Regions from separate parts of the Chryseobacterium sp. 7 genome, predicted to be linked through region 3. Evidence: riboswitches for the same ligand, from Rfam matches in the RefSeq annotation. Region 3 holds a riboswitch; each other region holds the start of a gene.
The links. Region 3 has a riboswitch for cobalamin ahead of metE (5-methyltetrahydropteroyltriglutamate--homocysteine S-methyltransferase). Riboswitches for the same ligand answer to the same signal wherever they lie in the genome.
Positions count from the first base shown of each region.

Region 1 (4,188 bases), 780 kb from region 3:
GCTAAATCGTTTTTGATTTCATAGGTTAATACATAATCTGCAATATCTGTTAATACCTGATCCGGTTGTGGTCTTTCGTTTGAAATGTGTGATGACATCTTTATTTTTTGATTTAATTATGAATTGATTTTTTTATTTTCTGTTTTCGATAGATACAAAGTCTTTATTTTCAGGACCTGTATAATTGGCACTTGGGCGGATAATTTTCCCATCCTGTCTTTGTTCGATAATGTGAGCGCTCCATCCGGTAACTCTTGAAATAACAAATAATGGAGTGAACATCAAGGTAGGAACTCCCATCAGGTGGTAAGATACTGCGGAGAACCAGTCCAGATTAGGGAACATTTTCTTTTCTTCCCACATGACAGTCTCCAGCCTTTCAGCGATATTGTACAGCAGCATATCTCCTGCTTCTTCGGAAAGTTCTTTGGCTACTTTTTTTATGACTACGTTTCTTGGATCCGATATGGTGTAAACGGGATGCCCGAATCCAATAATAACTTCTTTGCTGGCAATACGTTTTCTAATATCTTCTTCTGCCTCATCAGGAGAATTGTAACGGCTTTGTATTTCAAAAGCCACTTCATTGGCTCCTCCATGTTTTGGACCTCTCAAAGCTCCGATAGCTCCTGTGATACAGGAATAAAAGTCTGATGAGGTTCCGGCAATAACACGAGCAGTGAATGTAGATGCATTGAATTCATGCTCAGCATACAGATTAAGAGATATTTCCATTGCTTTTACCCATGAATCAGGAGCTTTTTTACCATGTAAAAGATGAAGAAAATGCCCGCCGATAGTATCATCATCCGTCTCTACATTAATTTCTTTGCCATTATGTGTATAGTGATACCAGTATAAAAGTCCGGAACTGAATGATGCCAGTAATTTGTCTGCAATATCTCTTGCCCCAGCCACATTGTGATCGTCTTTTTCAGGCTGGATGCTTCCAATTGCTGAAACCATAGAACGCATCACGTCCATTGGATGTGCCGCTGCCGGAATACTTTTTAAGATATTTCTTACAGAGTGGGGTAGCCCTCTCAATGATTTTAATTTTGCTTTATAATTTTTTAATTGAGCTTCAGTAGGCAGCTGACCATAAATCAACAGGTAGGCTACTTCTTCGAATTGTGCTCTTTCTGCAAGATCCAGAATATCATAACCTCTGTAATGAAGATCATTTCCGCTTTTTCCTACACTGCAAAGAGCGGTATTACCTGCTGTTACCCCGGAAAGTGCTACACTTTTTTTAGGTTTAAATGTTGGTTCGCTATTCGTTGACATGAGTATTTTGTTTAAAAAGGTTATCTAATTTTTGTTCATAATCATAGTAGCCAATGCTTTGATAGAGCTCTTCTCTGGTCTGCATCGTATCCAGTACATGAGCTTGCGTTCCATCCTGGCGGATATGCAGGTAGACATTCTGCGCCGCTTTATTGGCTGCTCTGAATGCAGAAAGAGGGTAGAGGATAAGTCCCACACCTGCATTTTTTAATTCTTCTACAGTGTACATTTTAATCATCCCAAACTCAGTGATATTGGCGAGTACCGGAATTCCTGCCGCGTCAACGAATTTTTGATAAAAGGTTAAGTCAGGAACTGCTTCGGCAAAAATGAAATCTGCTCCGGCTTCTTTATAAGCAACAGCTCTTTCTAAAGTTTTTTCAAGACCTTCATTCGCAAAAGCATCTGTTCTTGCTCCGATCACAAAATTTTCATCGGTACGGGCATCTGCTGCGGCCTTAAGTCTGTCTACCATTTCCTCTTTGCTTACGATTTCTTTTCCGGGACGGTGTCCACAACGTTTTGCGCCCACCTGATCTTCAATGTGAATAGCTGCTGCTCCGGCTTTAATCAATGATTTTATCGTTCGGGCAACATTGAAGGCAGAAGGTCCGAATCCTGTATCAATATCCACCAAAAGGGGCAAATCACAAATATTAGTAATACGCTGAACATCTATGAGTACGTCATCCAGAGTAGTAATTCCAAGGTCAGGAATTCCTAAAGATCCCGCGGCAACACCTCCTCCTGAAAGATAAATAGCATTAAAACCAGCCTGCTGTGCCAATAATGCATGATTCGCATTGATGGCTCCCACAATCTGAAGGGGATTTTCTTTTTCCATGGCCTTCCGGAATTTTAATCCGGGTGACTTCCAGTTTTCATTTTTGATCATTTTAATATGTATTGTTGAGTTGAAGTTTGTTTGTCTGTGAAGAAGCATAAGATCTGTAATGTTTTAGCTTTTGAGTAAAAAAGAAAAGATGGGAGAGAAGCTGAGAAATCTTACAATTGTCCAGATATCTGGAATTTTGGAAAACTCTGATTGTCCAGACCTGTAAAATAAGCCTGTGTTGATTCCATGAATAATTAAGATTGCTTTGGTACACCATTACTTTTTACATTGATTAAATCTTATAAAAAGTTCTCAGTAAACTTCGCGGTGCTTTATGAAGAAAGAAAATTACGGAAAGGGTATACGACTGAGCTACAGAATTATGAGCAGCACTAATGTATACTCATATTCATCTCAAAAAATAAATAGACTGATAAAAAAGTTATCACACTATATCCATATCGTATCATACCTGACTGTAAGCTTCAAATCGCGAAAGCATCGTCAATACGAAATAGGCAGGTCTCCTGACTTGTAACGGTTTTTATCATCCTTCCCATATAAAAAATATACAGTGGATATCAATGGATAAAAACTTTTATGTGTTACTTACAGTTGCGCGACAGTTCGTGATTTTCACACGATTCCCTTTTAATACACAGCTAAGTGTAACCAGTTTCGGTTGATAAAGAAGGTTTTAAGAACTCCTTGGTGGTAAATATAGGGTTTTTATAATAATGAAAAAGATATTTTATGTAATCAATAGTTTTTTTAATGTAATCTATTGAAAATGCTTGAGTTGTGATGTGTGTTTTAGAAGAAAAACGGATGGTTTATGTTGTTAAATTAATATAAAAGATACCCGGAAAATTAAAGATAGTTAATAAATTTGCTATTCTTCTTTCATTTTATAAATTTTATTAGTCATATATAGTAGATCATGGTAGACATTGCAGAATTTAAACAAAACTTGGGCCTGAGTGAAATTCCGGTAGAGCTTGAAAAGCTAATCTATTTCCAGAATACTATTTCCTCGTTTGAAAACTATTCACAAGGTTTTGGTGTTTTAATTGATAATAAATCCGGATTGAAAAGCTGGAGTGATGACGAAAATTTTTTGAATAGCATGCTGCCTTTTGCTCAGGCCAATGGTTCAGGTTCATTCTATGCCATCTGGAATAATGGAACGGATCAGCCTTTACATAAAATGCCTGTTGTAGTTTTTGGAGATGAAGGAGGTGTTCATATTATTGCTGAAAATATTGTACAGCTTTTACATTTACTCACTTTTGACACTGAAATTTCAGTAGATTTCGATGAGGCTTATTTTTATAAAGACGAAGACGATTATGAAGAGAATGAAGGTTTAAACGAATATTTGACTTGGATGAAAGGAGATTATGGTTTAAATAGAATTGAAGAACCTGATTTACTGATTAAAAATGCTCAGGCTCAATATAAAGAAAGTTTTGATCAGTGGTTTGGGCAATACTTTACAGATAATTAATCTTGTATTAATAGCTTCTCTACATAAGATTTTTATTTTTGATCAAAGAAAACCATGGAAAACAAAAAAGACTCACTGTTACCAGTAAGTCTTTAAGTGAGCGCGAAAGGATTCGAACCTTTGACCGTCCCGATTAAAAAGCGGGATGCTCTATCTAGCTGAGCTTTCGATTAATTTTATTATTTTCAATTTACTTTTCCAAGCTTTAATCTCCCTTTCTCTTTTGTAGGCAAGTGATTTTGAGTCGAAAGTTTCAAAATAAACAATAATCCAATCTTTAGCTTTGGATGTAAATCCTTTGTGATCAGATAAGTGTTTTCTTAATCTTTCCTGCAAAGATTCTGAAGAATGTCCAATGTAGAATTTATCTAGAGTTTTAGAATAGAGTATATAGCAAAAATACATGGAACTAATATAAACAAAAAAGACTCACCGTTTCCAGTAAGTCTTTATGTGAGCGCGAAAGGATTCGAACCTTTGACCGTCTGCTTAGAAGGCAGATGCTCTATCCAGCTGAGCTACGCACCCATTAAATAGTTTTGAGAAAACTACTAAAACA
Region 1 covers NZ_RCCA01000001.1:1,043,563-1,047,750, forward strand. The annotation lists gene CLU97_RS04850 (bifunctional 2-methylcitrate dehydratase/aconitate hydratase) at 1-98, opposite strand, end outside; gene prpC (2-methylcitrate synthase) at 133-1,287, opposite strand; gene prpB (methylisocitrate lyase) at 1,274-2,182, opposite strand; cobalamin riboswitch at 2,622-2,814, opposite strand; gene CLU97_RS04865 (hypothetical protein) at 3,063-3,629, shown strand; gene CLU97_RS04870 (GIY-YIG nuclease family protein) at 3,780-4,034, opposite strand; tRNA gene CLU97_RS04875 (tRNA-Arg) at 4,084-4,157, opposite strand.
Region 1: it holds a riboswitch for cobalamin, as region 3 does, so the genes downstream of both, prpB (methylisocitrate lyase) here and metE (5-methyltetrahydropteroyltriglutamate--homocysteine S-methyltransferase) in region 3, are expected to answer to the same signal.

Region 2 (4,188 bases), 1.5 Mb from region 3:
TCCGGGCCGGACTGCGCATTGGCAATAAGAGAGCAGAAAATGAAGAGAAACGATAGAATTCTTCCGCTATTCTGAAATAATTGATGAGTAAATAATTTGTTTTTTGTGTTTTTTTGAATAATCCGGGTACAATCCATATTCAAAATATTATTTTATATCTGTTTGGTTATTAATGTTTTAAAAATAAAATTCTTTTAAAATTCACGAATTATGAAAGTCAATTTCTTTTGACAGGGTGAATATTGTATTAATATTGTTTTCACCAATTCGAAAGCCTAAATATAATAAAATATGAAAAATTTTTACAGAATGTCAATGAAAATATTGGCCGCTTGTTTTTTCCTGAATTTTGGTTTTGCGGAAGCTCAGCTTACTGTAATAGGTTTAGGAAATTATAATGTAGGAGCAGTTTCGGATAATGGAGTGGTAAGTATGCATACAAGTGCCGGAGGAGTTTATAAATGGGATGCGGCCGGAGGGCTTGTACAGATAGGTTCAATATCGAATGGATATCCGGCTGCCGGAAGAACAATTGTTTCCAATGACGGAACTAAAATATCTTCTTCTATAACCAATGCCGCAACGGGATTTAATGAAATATCAACCTATGATGTAGCTGCTTCTACCTGGGTAAACAGGGGAGGACTTGTTCCCACCGGATGGGATGGAAGTGTAAGCTCAACCTGGGGAATGACTACCAACGGAAGCACAATTGTAGGTCTCGGCTACCTCACAGCAGCGAATGCACATGCCGTGAAATGGGATGAAGCAAACGGAATGATAGATCTTGGAAGTATGGTTCCCGGACGTAGTTCAAGAGCCAATGCAATCAATGCTGCAGGAACAGTAATTGTAGGATGGCAGGATGAACCGACAGGTACCAGGAGTGGTGCAAAATGGCAGGACGGTGTAGAAAGCTTTATTACAGATAATAACGGAAACAATGTAGGAGAAGCAGGCGGAATTTCTGCTGACGGAAGTACCATCATTGGATCTGCAAATCCTAATCCTTATGTGTGGAATGCTATCGGCGGACTTACTTACATAACACACCCTAATGCTTCATTCAGCTTTAAAGGAGGAGCAACGGGAATTTCAGCAGACGGGAAAACGGTGATTGGCTATTACAGAGCATTCGGTGCACCTCCTATGTCGGGAGAAGGTTTTATATGGAATTCATCCACCGGAAGGATTAATCTGAACGATTATGCTGTGTCCTTAGGAATTTCAACCAATGGAGTAACCATGGGACTTCCTTTGTCCATTTCACAGGACGGAAAGAAAATTGCCGGCACAGGGACGAATGCTTCAGGTCAGATGATTGCTTTTTATCTGGATATTACAGCATTTTTGTCAGTGAATGATACAGTGAAAGAGAAAAACAATACAGGTATTTATCCAAATCCGGTAGCTGATATGCTTTACTTTAAAGGAACGGAAAAAATAGAGAAAGCTGAAATTTATAATTTGGTTGGACAAAGGGTGAAAACATTCAATACTGTGGAAGCGCAGATTGATGTTTCATCCTTGCCAAAAGGAGATTATATTCTGCAATACTCATTGAAAGGAGGGAAGCAGGAGAGCTATAAATTTATTAAAAAATAACATATATAAATAGTAAAGTAGTGGGATGAATGGCCGTTTTCAATATTGAAAGCGGCTGTTCTTTTTTATTTGATTAAAGAGATAGTTTTTTTAAGCATACGATGGTTTTTTGGCAAATACATATAAAAAACTATCTTTGCAAAAATTTTGGTTTCCAGTATTTTGGAATGAAAAGGGAATCGGGTGTAACCCCCGGACTGTCCCCGCAACTGTAAATCGCATCAAAAGTTTCTGCAAAAAGCCACTGTTTAAGAACGGGAAGGCGCAGAATGCGAAAGTCAGGAGACCTGCCAGAGTTGTAATTAAAAAAACATATTGCTTTCGGAGGAAAAGTAAAAAAGTATGGATATAAAAAGATCTTTAGTACTGCTTTTTTCATCTTATGGCTCCTTTCTTTTTGGACAAGAGAAAGCCATAGATACTATTTTTGTCTTCGACAATCAGATGAATAGGGTGAAGCTTTTTCATCCTGTAAAAACAATTTCGGCAGAAGATGCCGAGAAAAACTCAAGCAATCTTTCGGAGCTCCTTAGATTTCAGTCACAGGTTTTTATCAAAGAAAATGGACGTGGTGCAGTTTCTTCACCATCTTTCAGAGGTACTACCGCACAGCAGACTGCTTTTGTATGGAATGGAATCAATATTAATTCCAATTTTTTAGGACAGGGAGATATCAATAATATTGCCTTGTTTGGGTATGACCAGATTGGAATAAAAGCCGGAGGAGGAAGTGTTATCTACGGAAGTGGGGCTATCGGGGGAAGTATCCACCTCAATAATACGCTGGATTTTAATAAAGGATTCCACGGTTCTTTATTTTCAGAAGTCGCTTCTTTTAATACCTATAATAATTTTATAAAAGGTTCTTACAGCAATGATAAGTTCAGTTTTAAAGCTTCCGGAAATTATTCTGTAAGTGAAAATAATTATGAAGTAAGCGACCTGAATTACATCAACAGAAACGGAAATTATTACAATACAACATTCAACGTAGGTGCATCCTACAAAATAACGAACGATCATAAAATTTCGTGGCAGAGTCAGTTTTTTGATTCTTCACAGCATTATCCCGTGTATGAGGAAACGGGAACAAAAACGAAATATAAAACGCAAAGTGTAAGAAGCCTTCTTTCCTGGGACTGGAACAAAGCAAAGTTCAGTAATTCCCTTAAAGCAGCTTATACGGAAGAGAATTTTCAGTATTTCGGTTCTTTAAACCAGCCAAAATCAAGTGGCGGAACCGGGAAAAATTATATCTTTAAAAATGATTTCAACTATTTCCTGAATTCAAAATGGAATTTTAATATCATTGGAGAATTTCAGTTGAATAAAGGAGAGGGCTACCAAAGCGGAATATCGGATGTCAGCAGAAATGTTGGATCTATTTCCGGATTATTGAGGTATTTTGCTACGAAAGATCTGCGTTTCGAAGGTGGATTCAAGAAAGATTTTGTAGAAGATGTAAAGTCACCGTTGATGTACTCATTCTCCGGAAAATGGAGTGCCGCAAAGTGGTATGATGTGAGCGTAAACGTATCTAAAAACTTCAGATTTCCGTCCTTCAATGATATTTATTATGAACCGGGAGGAAATAAAGATCTTAGACCGGAAACTTCTACTCAGGTAGATATGGCAAATGAGTTCAAAGTAGGAGATTTTAAACTTACTTTGTCTCCTTATTATATGAATATTACGGATCTTATTGTATGGCTTCCCACTGCTTTAGGCTACTGGCAGGCATACAATGTCAATAAATCCGAATCTTACGGACTGGAATCCCAGCTGTCTTTCAGCAAACAGCTGGGTAAGCATAAAATCCGTGCTAATGCAGGATATTATTATGCAAAATCTATTGATAAGGAAACAAAGATGCAAAGACCTTATGTTCCCATGCACAGAGGAAATGCCAATCTGGATTATGAATATGGTTTCTTTAAGTTTTTTGCCCAGGCGCTAGTGAATGGGGTTACTTATATCACAAGCGATGAAAAGAGATCAGATGCCATAGATCCCTATTTTCTTTTAAATATGGGTGTTTCTGCAACGCTGGCAAAAAAATATACCTTAGGGTTTAAAGTGAATAATGTAACGGATACTTACTATAAAACAGTTTCTTTCTATCCTTTACCGAAAAGAAACTATAGTGTATATGCCGCAATAAATTTTTAAAAATTAAAATTGAATAGATATGAAAATAACTAAACTTTTAACTGTATTATTTGCAGTAGTGTTATTGTTTAACATTTCTTCATGTACAAATGATTCCACAGAAGTTGAAATCTCTCCAATCACTTATCAGAATGGATATTTTATCTCTAACGAAGGTAACTTCAACAGCCAGGGAGCTAAAGTAACATTCCTGACAAGAGATCTAAGCATGAAACAGGATGATATATATGGATATAACAATAATAAAGAGATCTTAGGAGATGTTCTTCAAACGATTGGACTTAACGGGAATAAGGCATATCTTGTATTGAATAACTCAAACAAAATTGTAGTAGTAGACCGTTATACATTCAAAAAATTAGCAGTAATTACAGATCAGATTGATAATCCAAGAGGAATTACTTTTGCGAACGA
Region 2 covers NZ_RCCA01000001.1:3,284,710-3,288,897, reverse strand. The annotation lists gene CLU97_RS15045 (helix-turn-helix domain-containing protein) at 1-137, opposite strand, end outside; gene CLU97_RS15040 (T9SS type A sorting domain-containing protein) at 292-1,605, shown strand; cobalamin riboswitch at 1,737-1,915, shown strand; gene CLU97_RS15035 (TonB-dependent receptor plug domain-containing protein) at 1,948-3,774, shown strand; gene CLU97_RS15030 (YncE family protein) at 3,794-4,188, shown strand, end outside.
Region 2: it holds a riboswitch for cobalamin, as region 3 does, so the genes downstream of both, CLU97_RS15035 (TonB-dependent receptor plug domain-containing protein) here and metE (5-methyltetrahydropteroyltriglutamate--homocysteine S-methyltransferase) in region 3, are expected to answer to the same signal.

Region 3 (4,188 bases):
ATATGAAGATGAAAAGAAATCTATTTTTAAGATGATTTAGGAATTGGAGGGATGGGATCGTGTATTTTTTAATACCTTTAGCCATCAAATCATTTAAAATTTTAAAATATTCCCATGCAGACGAAACGATTTACTTTTATTGTAACTATTTTTTTTCTGGTAGTAAGCTCAAACATATTTTCACAGAAGACAGCCACTTTGAATTCCTTATTAGACAAAAATTCAGAATTTGTTTTCCCTCAGACTGCCGATAAAATCTCAAAAGCATTGAACGTAAAAACTGTTTTTTATGAAGATGCCAATGAAGAAAAATATGCAAAATGGCCAATGAAGACAGGGCTGGAACTTTATTCCGGTCTGGGAAAAGATAATATGATTAATGAAATGTTCTTTACGACTTCAGATCATAAACCTTTAGTGGTAGAAGGACTTCCTTTTGGTCTTATTCTAAATAAAACTACATTGCAGGATAGCAAAACCAGATTCAGTAAATACCATGCGAAAACACAGAAATTAGGTGCCAATAGTGAGTTTCCAGGAGGTTCAAAACTCGTTTTTAAGAAAGGAAAACATTATGCAACACTGTTATTTGATAACAAAAACCTGTTGAAATCATTGGGTTTAACAACAGAACTTATAGACCCGGCAGCCAATTAATTATTGGAAAAGCCTCAAAATACTACAAAATCCGTCAAGCTAATGACGGATTTTTTTATTTCATAGGATGAATTCATTTTATTTTAAAGGAGCTCTATATCGTTAATCCATGATTGTTTTTCACTTCAGCCATCACAAAAGTACTGTGAGTACTCCCGATGGAATCTACAGATCCAAGCTTATTGAACACAAAATCCTGGTAATGTTTCATATCCCTTACCTGCACTTTCAGAAGAAAATCAAAATCACCGGAAATATTGTAGCACTCGGCAACTTCTTCAATTTCTAAAATCTCTTTTACAAAATCATAGCCCACAGATCTGTCGTGAATTTTCAGCTTAATCTGGCAGAAAACCGTAAAACCGCGGTTCAGCTTTTCGGCATCAAGAACCGCAGCATATCTTTTAACAAAACCATCCTGTTCTAGCCTTTTCACTCTTTCAAAAACAGGAGAGGTGGAGAGATTGACTTCTTTTGCCAGTTCTTTAACGGTCAGTTTAGCATTTTTCTGGAGCAGTCTGAGCAGCTGTAAATCCTTATCATCGAGTTGTTCCACAGAATATTATTCTTTTAAATGATTAAAACAATCAAATGTAAAGAATTTTATGCTTTTACTTATAATTTTTAAAGTTTAATTTGCTTAATTATTTTATTTTTATTGTGTTTTTATTCTGTATTGCTAATTTTACACAAAATTAAAAACTTTTACTGATGACAATGGTTAAAGGTAAAAGTACAGTTCTTTATAGATACTTCATCAAACAGGAAAGGTTTTACTTAAGGTAGATTAATAGGGAATCGTGTGAGAATCACGAGCTGTCGCGCAACTGTAAGTAACACACCAAAAGTTTCTGTCTTTGCATATCCACTGCCAAAAGCGGGAAGGATGACGGAAACTGTTACAAGCCAGGAGACCTGCCTTTACTGAATTGACAATGCTTTCGCGGTCTGAAGCTTTTAGGTCAAATAGATGATAGATCAGATATGTATTTTCTCTTGAAGGGAAATGCACTGCCTGCTATGTCACTATATTCCTGAAACTTCTTCTGCTTAAACATAACGAAGCATTTTAAAGCACTTTCCCAATAAGTTTAACTAAAAAGTTTAAAAAAATGCAAACTCACATCCTTGGCTATCCGCGTATTGGTAGCAAAAGAGAACTTAAAAAAGCCTGCGAACAGTATTGGTCAGGTAAAATCCTTTTGGAAGAACTTCTGAATACAGGAAGAACTATCTGTAATCAAAACTGGAATATCCAGAAAGAAGCCGGAATAGACCTTATTCCGTGTAATGATTTTTCCTATTATGATCAGGTATTGGATATGAGCCTTGTGGTAGGAGCAATCCCTACGCGCTATCATGAAGTTGTGCTTAAGAAGAACAATTCTGAACTGGATCTTTATTTTGCCATGGCAAGAGGATATCAGAAAGATGGACTGGATATCACAGCCATGGAAATGACCAAATGGTTCGATACCAATTATCACTATATTGTTCCGGAATTTTATAAAAATCAACAGTTTAAGCTAAGTTCAGATAAAATTTTCAATGAATTTGCAGGAGCAAAGCAGGCTGGAATCAATGCTAAACCGGTTATTATCGGATTGGTTTCTTATCTGTTATTAGGAAAAGAAAAAGAAGAAGGGTTTGATAAGTTGGATCTTGCCGGAAACCTTCTTCCTGTTTATACAGAAATTTTAACCAAACTTCAGGATCAGGGTGCAGAATGGATTCAGTTTGATGAACCTTTTCTGGCATTGGATTTAACCGAAAAAGCAAAAGAAACTTATATTTCCGTATATGCTGAAATAAGAAAACGTTTCCCGAAACTGAAATTTATTATTGCTACTTATTTTGACGGATTAAAAGATAATACATCCCTTGTTGTTTCACTTCCGGTGAATACATTGCATATTGATCTGGTTAGAAACCCTGAACAGCTGGATGGTATTCTGAATAGTATTCCTGAAAGTTTAAGCCTTTCATTAGGAGTAATTGATGGTAGAAATATCTGGAAAAATGATTATGAAAAATCACTGTCTTTCATCAGAAAAGCTGTTGAAAAATTAGGATCTGAAAGAATTTTCATCGCTCCATCATGTTCATTACTTCATTCACCGTGTGATCTGGATTTTGAAACCAGTCTTAATCCTGAAATTAAAAACTGGCTGGCTTTTGCCAAACAAAAAGTAACAGAAGTGGTGACCCTTAAAGAACTGGCAGCAGGAACGGAAAATGAACAGGTTCTTGAAGCATTCGAAGAAAATAAAAATGCTATTGAAAGCAGAAGAACTTCTTCTCTTATCCATAATGATCAAGTGAAACAAAGAGCAAATGCTGTTACTGAAAAGGATGCTCAGCGAATAAACACGTTCAAAATCCGAAAAGAAGAACAGCAGGAAGTATTGCAGCTTCCTTTATTCCCAACCACAACCATTGGATCATTCCCGCAGACAACAGAAGTGAGAAGCTGGAGAGCCCAATTCAAAAAAGGAGAGCTTACCGCAGAACAATATGATACTTTACTGAAAGAAGAAACTCAGAGAACAATCCGCTGGCAGGAAGACATCGGAATTGATGTATTGGTTCACGGGGAATTTGAGCGTAATGACATGGTAGAATACTTCGGAGAACAGCTGGAAGGATTTGTATTCACCAAAAACGGATGGGTACAAAGCTACGGAAGCCGTTGTGTGAAACCTCCTGTAATCTTTGGTGATGTTTCCCGCCCAACTCCTATGACAGTTTACTGGTCTCAATATGCACAATCCCAGACTGAAAAATGGGTAAAAGGAATGCTTACAGGTCCGGTTACGATTTTGCAATGGTCTTTTGTACGTGATGATCAGCCTCGTTCCGAAACGTGTAAGCAAATTGCTTTGGCGATCCGTGATGAAGTTGTGGATCTGGAAAAAGCTGGGATCAGGATTATTCAGATTGACGAACCTGCTATCAGAGAAGGACTTCCCTTAAGAAAAACAGACTGGCAGAATTATCTGAAATGGGCTGTGGAAGCCTTTAGAATTTCAGCAAGTGGAGTAGAAGATGCTACCCAAATCCATACCCACATGTGCTATTCGGAATTCAATGATATTATTGAAAATATCGCCGATATGGATGCAGACGTGATTACCATAGAATGCTCACGTTCTCAGATGGAATTGCTGAATGCTTTTGCAGATTTCAAATATCCAAATGAAATTGGTCCCGGAGTATATGACATTCACTCACCAAGAGTTCCGTCAAAAGAAGAAATGATCGAATTGTTGAGAAAGGCTCAGAATGTAATTCCTGCGAACCAGCTTTGGGTAAACCCAGACTGCGGACTGAAAACAAGACACTGGGATGAAACCGAAAAAGCTTTAATAGCAATGGTAGCCGCTGCTAAAGAAGCTTCGGTAGAATATGCACTTTAGAAAACTTTAGAAATAATTAGATACAATCACAGAATCGTGCCATGACTTTCATGGCACGATTTATTGTAATATTCCTTGAAAACATTGATAGAATACTGAACTATTTAGCCTGCAA
Region 3 covers NZ_RCCA01000001.1:1,822,605-1,826,792, forward strand. The annotation lists gene CLU97_RS08340 (hypothetical protein) at 115-657, shown strand; gene CLU97_RS08345 (Lrp/AsnC family transcriptional regulator) at 752-1,213, opposite strand; cobalamin riboswitch at 1,409-1,595, shown strand; gene metE (5-methyltetrahydropteroyltriglutamate--homocysteine S-methyltransferase) at 1,770-4,073, shown strand; gene CLU97_RS08355 (helix-turn-helix domain-containing protein) at 4,174-4,188, opposite strand, start outside.

Region 4 (4,188 bases), 1.3 Mb from region 3:
GAAAAAATTTCACGCAACAAAGTGATCGTCAATTACGGAACTTTCAAAACCACAATTGATGCAGATGAACTAGAAAGAATTTAATTCATCAGCAATTACATTAACGCAAATAGTAAGAGAGAGCACTTTTGGTGCTCTCTCTTTTTTATTTTAATTTCTTCATGGAATCTGTATTTTTTTCTTTCATATAAACGTTTTTAATATATTTGAAGGTAGATATAATATTGTACAGGCATATTAATTCTTAATATTTTGAACATGGCGAGAAACTTTACTATTCTTTGGATTTTTTATAAAAAGATACTGATTCCCGCCTTGCTGTTCTCATTGCTTATTTCTTTTCTGCTTCCCTTCAGCCTTGAAACATTTGGTTTAAGTTTTCTTTTAATTGCACCTGTCCTTCATTACTTTATTTATGAATTAAGATTTAAAAGTGAATATTATTTTTATGCTCATTCAGGTTTTTCAAGAACTTTTCTTTGGACAGGAACCCTATTATTAAGTCTCGCTGTAAAAATTATAACATTATTCTTATTATGAGTAAACTGCATGTTGATAGTGTAACAAAATCTTTTAATGAAAGAAAAATCCTGCAGGATATTTATATAGGATGTGAAACAGGACAAATCATGGGATTACTTGGCAGAAATGGAAGCGGAAAATCAACGCTGCTAAAAATTATCTTTGGAGTGGAACATGGCGATACTCAGTTTATAAAATATGACAATAAAATTCTGAAAAGCATATCCGATAGAAAAAACAGAATTTCCTATTTGCCACAGGATCTTTTTTTACCAAAATATATAAAAATCAAAAATCTGATTCCTCTTTTTTGTAATCAGAAAAATACTGAGCTGCTCTTTACTTCAGAATTCATACAGCCTTTCCTTGATCAAAAACCTAAAACCCTCTCCAAAGGTGAACAGAGAATTATTGAAACGCTTATGGTCATTTATTCTGAAGCAGACTTTATTTTATTGGACGAGCCATTTCACAGTCTTTCTCCAAAAGTTACTGAAGAATTAAAGAAAAATATCCGCCAGCAATCTTCTTATAAAGGATTTATTATTTCTGATCATAACTTTAAGGATGTTTTGGATATTTCTGATTATATCTATCTGCTTTCTGGCGGTCATCTGAAACAAATACAAGATTTAAGTGAACTGCAGCGCTATAATTATCTTCCGAAAAGCATTTAATTTATATATTTGAAGGATTAAAAAATTTTCATGATGACTTTCATAAACAAAGCATTCTATTTATCTGCTTTCAGTATTTTATCTATCGCTTTTGTAAAAGGGCAGAATAAAGTTCCTTTCGGAGTTGTAAAGGCTGAAGAAGGATATGCCAATGTACGCGTTCATAAGGACAATTACAGAAAAATTGTAGATAAGATCCGTATGCGTAAAGGTGATGTTTTTGTTTATGTAAAGCCTGCTCCCGGAGAAACGGAATGGATCTGGATTAAATATCCGGAAAAGCAGGATGATGACAAACCTTTTGTACGTTATGAAACGCTGGACAAAGAAGGAATGGTGAATAAAGAGCGTATTGCTTATATTGACCAGCTTCCGGCTTATACGCCTTCCAAGTCCAAAAATGGAAAATCACTTATTTTCACAGATAATTCTGATCCCAAAGTTCCTACTGCCCAAAGAAGCAAAGTAGTGATTGACATCTATCCTTCCAACGCCGGATACCGTAAAAAGGAAAAAGATGCAGAGGGAAAACTTCTTACCATTGATAAAGTAAAACCGTGGGGAATTGGAAATGACCTTCCCGAAGGAATGACTGAGATTAAATCTATCAGGGTACAGCAGCCAGGAAGAGGATCTGTTTTCGTAAGAGAAGCCATCAAAAATATGTTCCAGCCTACCATGGATTTTGAGAATGTAGGTGTAACCTCCCTGGACAACGATAATATCTTTCTTTATATGATCAACGGTTCAGGAGAAAACAGATATACTACCCTTTGGACTATCAAGAAAGGAAGAGTAATCAGCCAGATTATTTACCATAATCCGGAATAAATTCATTATTTTTGCCACCGAAAAGTTTTAACGCTTATTCATCATAGAAATTGGTTCTGCATCACTGCAGATTAAAAGGGAACCGTGTGAAAATCACGGACTGTCGCGCAACTGTAAGTAACTGTAATCTTTATCAAAGATCCACTGTGCGAGGCATGGGAAGGAGATAAAAGATGTTACAAGTCAGGAGACCTGCCTATTTCTTAAACAAGTAACTTTCGCGATCTGAAGTTGTATTGATCTGATGAATTATCTCAGGAATTCTCTTGATTCCTGTTATTGTTCTGTTGCTCCAATATCTATTTTCATTTCGCTTTAATTAATAATGATATATGACTACAGAAGAAAGAATTGAAGCATCCGAAACCAGAATCTTTAAAGCGGTTTTCCCTAACACAACCAATCATTATGATACCCTTTTCGGTGGTACGGCTATGCAGCTGATGGACGAAGTAGCTTTCATTACTGCTACCCGATTTGCAAGAAAAAGAGTGGTAACGGTAAGCAGTGACAAAATAGATTTCAAAAAACCTATTCCTGCCGGAACAATTGTTGAGCTGATCGGGAAAGTTTCCTACGTGGGAAAGACCAGTATGAAGGTAAACGTTGAGATCTACACAGAACAGATGTATTCCTATGAAAGAGAAAAAGCCATTGTAGGTGATTTTACTTTTGTGGCGATTGACGAATTCAAGAAACCAATCCAAATACTATAAATAATGTTTCGGGCGGCCTTTGGCCGCCCGAAACATATTATATATTCATTAAAGTGATTTGATCACTTTTTCTGTTTCCAGACTTCTGTTCAGTAACACATCAAAAGCCTCTCCCATTTCATCTGATGCTCTGCCTATGGCATTTTCAAGCATATTTCGAATTTGTTTTTCTGTTACTCCGGCTTCCGTCCAGCTTTTCCCTGAAGTATGGGAGTTTAAGATAAACGGCATGATTCTGTCAATCCCACAGGCGAAAACAGCATCCGGTGTTTTCTCATCTTCAAATTCAAGCCATAGATTAAAAAATTCTGTACGCAAAGGTTCATCCAATATTCCAAAAATCTTTTGGGCAGATGCTTTTTCCCTTTCAAACTTTCCTACCATGGCCTGTTCATCAAAAATAAAAGTATCTCCGGCTTCAATCTCTACAAGATCATGAATGGAAAGCATTCTTATTACCCTTAATAAGTCTATATCTGCGCGGTTTTTAGCATACGGATAAAGAATCTGAGCCAGAATGATAATCTGCCATGAATGTTCTGCTGTATTTTCTCTTCGGGAATCATCTGCATTATAATTTCTTCGCTGTACATTTTTAAGCGCATCTACTGCCAGAATAAAATCTATCTCTTTCTGAATTTTCATCTTACTTCTTATTTCTGTTATATTGATCTGACGGATATACCTTTGTTCTGGTAATCCATTTATTATTTATCTTTTCTTTTGTAGTTACTTTTACGCGGCCCTCAACAGTCATATCTTCCTCTTTTTCAAAGACCTTATCAAGTCCTTTATTCGGAATTACAGCATATTCTGTAGTAAAAATATCACAGCAGCCGGATTTTCCATAGGTGATGAGGCGTTTACGTTGAGCATCCACATCAAAAATATCAAGACCGTTTGAACCCAGCTCTGTAAGCTCATCACTTTTCTCAAACCCCATTCTTGTTTTGTTGAAGACATATACATCATAAGATGCACCGCTATAGTTTCCCATATTCCCGTTTCTTATTGCCACGTCTTCTGTTCCGTCAAAATTAAAGTCATCTATAATCACTGCCCGCTGATCTTTTGAAAGAGGAATCAATTTCTTTGGAATCAGTTTTTGCCCTTGTTCAGCATACAAAACAAGATCATCAGAAACAAAAGTCTGTACTTTGCTGTTTTTGTTATCAAATAACTCCACCTTTCCTTTTCCTCCACATCTGTCATCATAACAGTTTTCTATCTGGAGGATAGCATCATAGCTCTTTGAGGCATTTTTAATCTCAAACTGATATTGTCCGAAACATGCAGGTCCAAGCAGAACAAAAGCCGGCAAATGCCTATACTTACTAAATATATTCATGGTAATAGTAAATGATTTAGGTGTGTTTTATTTCTAACAAAAATACGAATACTAAATTAATATATGATGAGTGATGAGCAATCAGTAATAGCTA
Region 4 covers NZ_RCCA01000001.1:3,140,835-3,145,022, forward strand. The annotation lists gene CLU97_RS14380 (endonuclease MutS2) at 1-84, shown strand, start outside; gene CLU97_RS14390 (ATP-binding cassette domain-containing protein) at 537-1,199, shown strand; gene CLU97_RS14395 (hypothetical protein) at 1,230-2,030, shown strand; cobalamin riboswitch at 2,065-2,245, shown strand; gene CLU97_RS14400 (acyl-CoA thioesterase) at 2,363-2,746, shown strand; gene CLU97_RS14405 (HD domain-containing protein) at 2,795-3,391, opposite strand; gene CLU97_RS14410 (XAC2610-related protein) at 3,393-4,094, opposite strand.
Region 4: it holds a riboswitch for cobalamin, as region 3 does, so the genes downstream of both, CLU97_RS14400 (acyl-CoA thioesterase) here and metE (5-methyltetrahydropteroyltriglutamate--homocysteine S-methyltransferase) in region 3, are expected to answer to the same signal.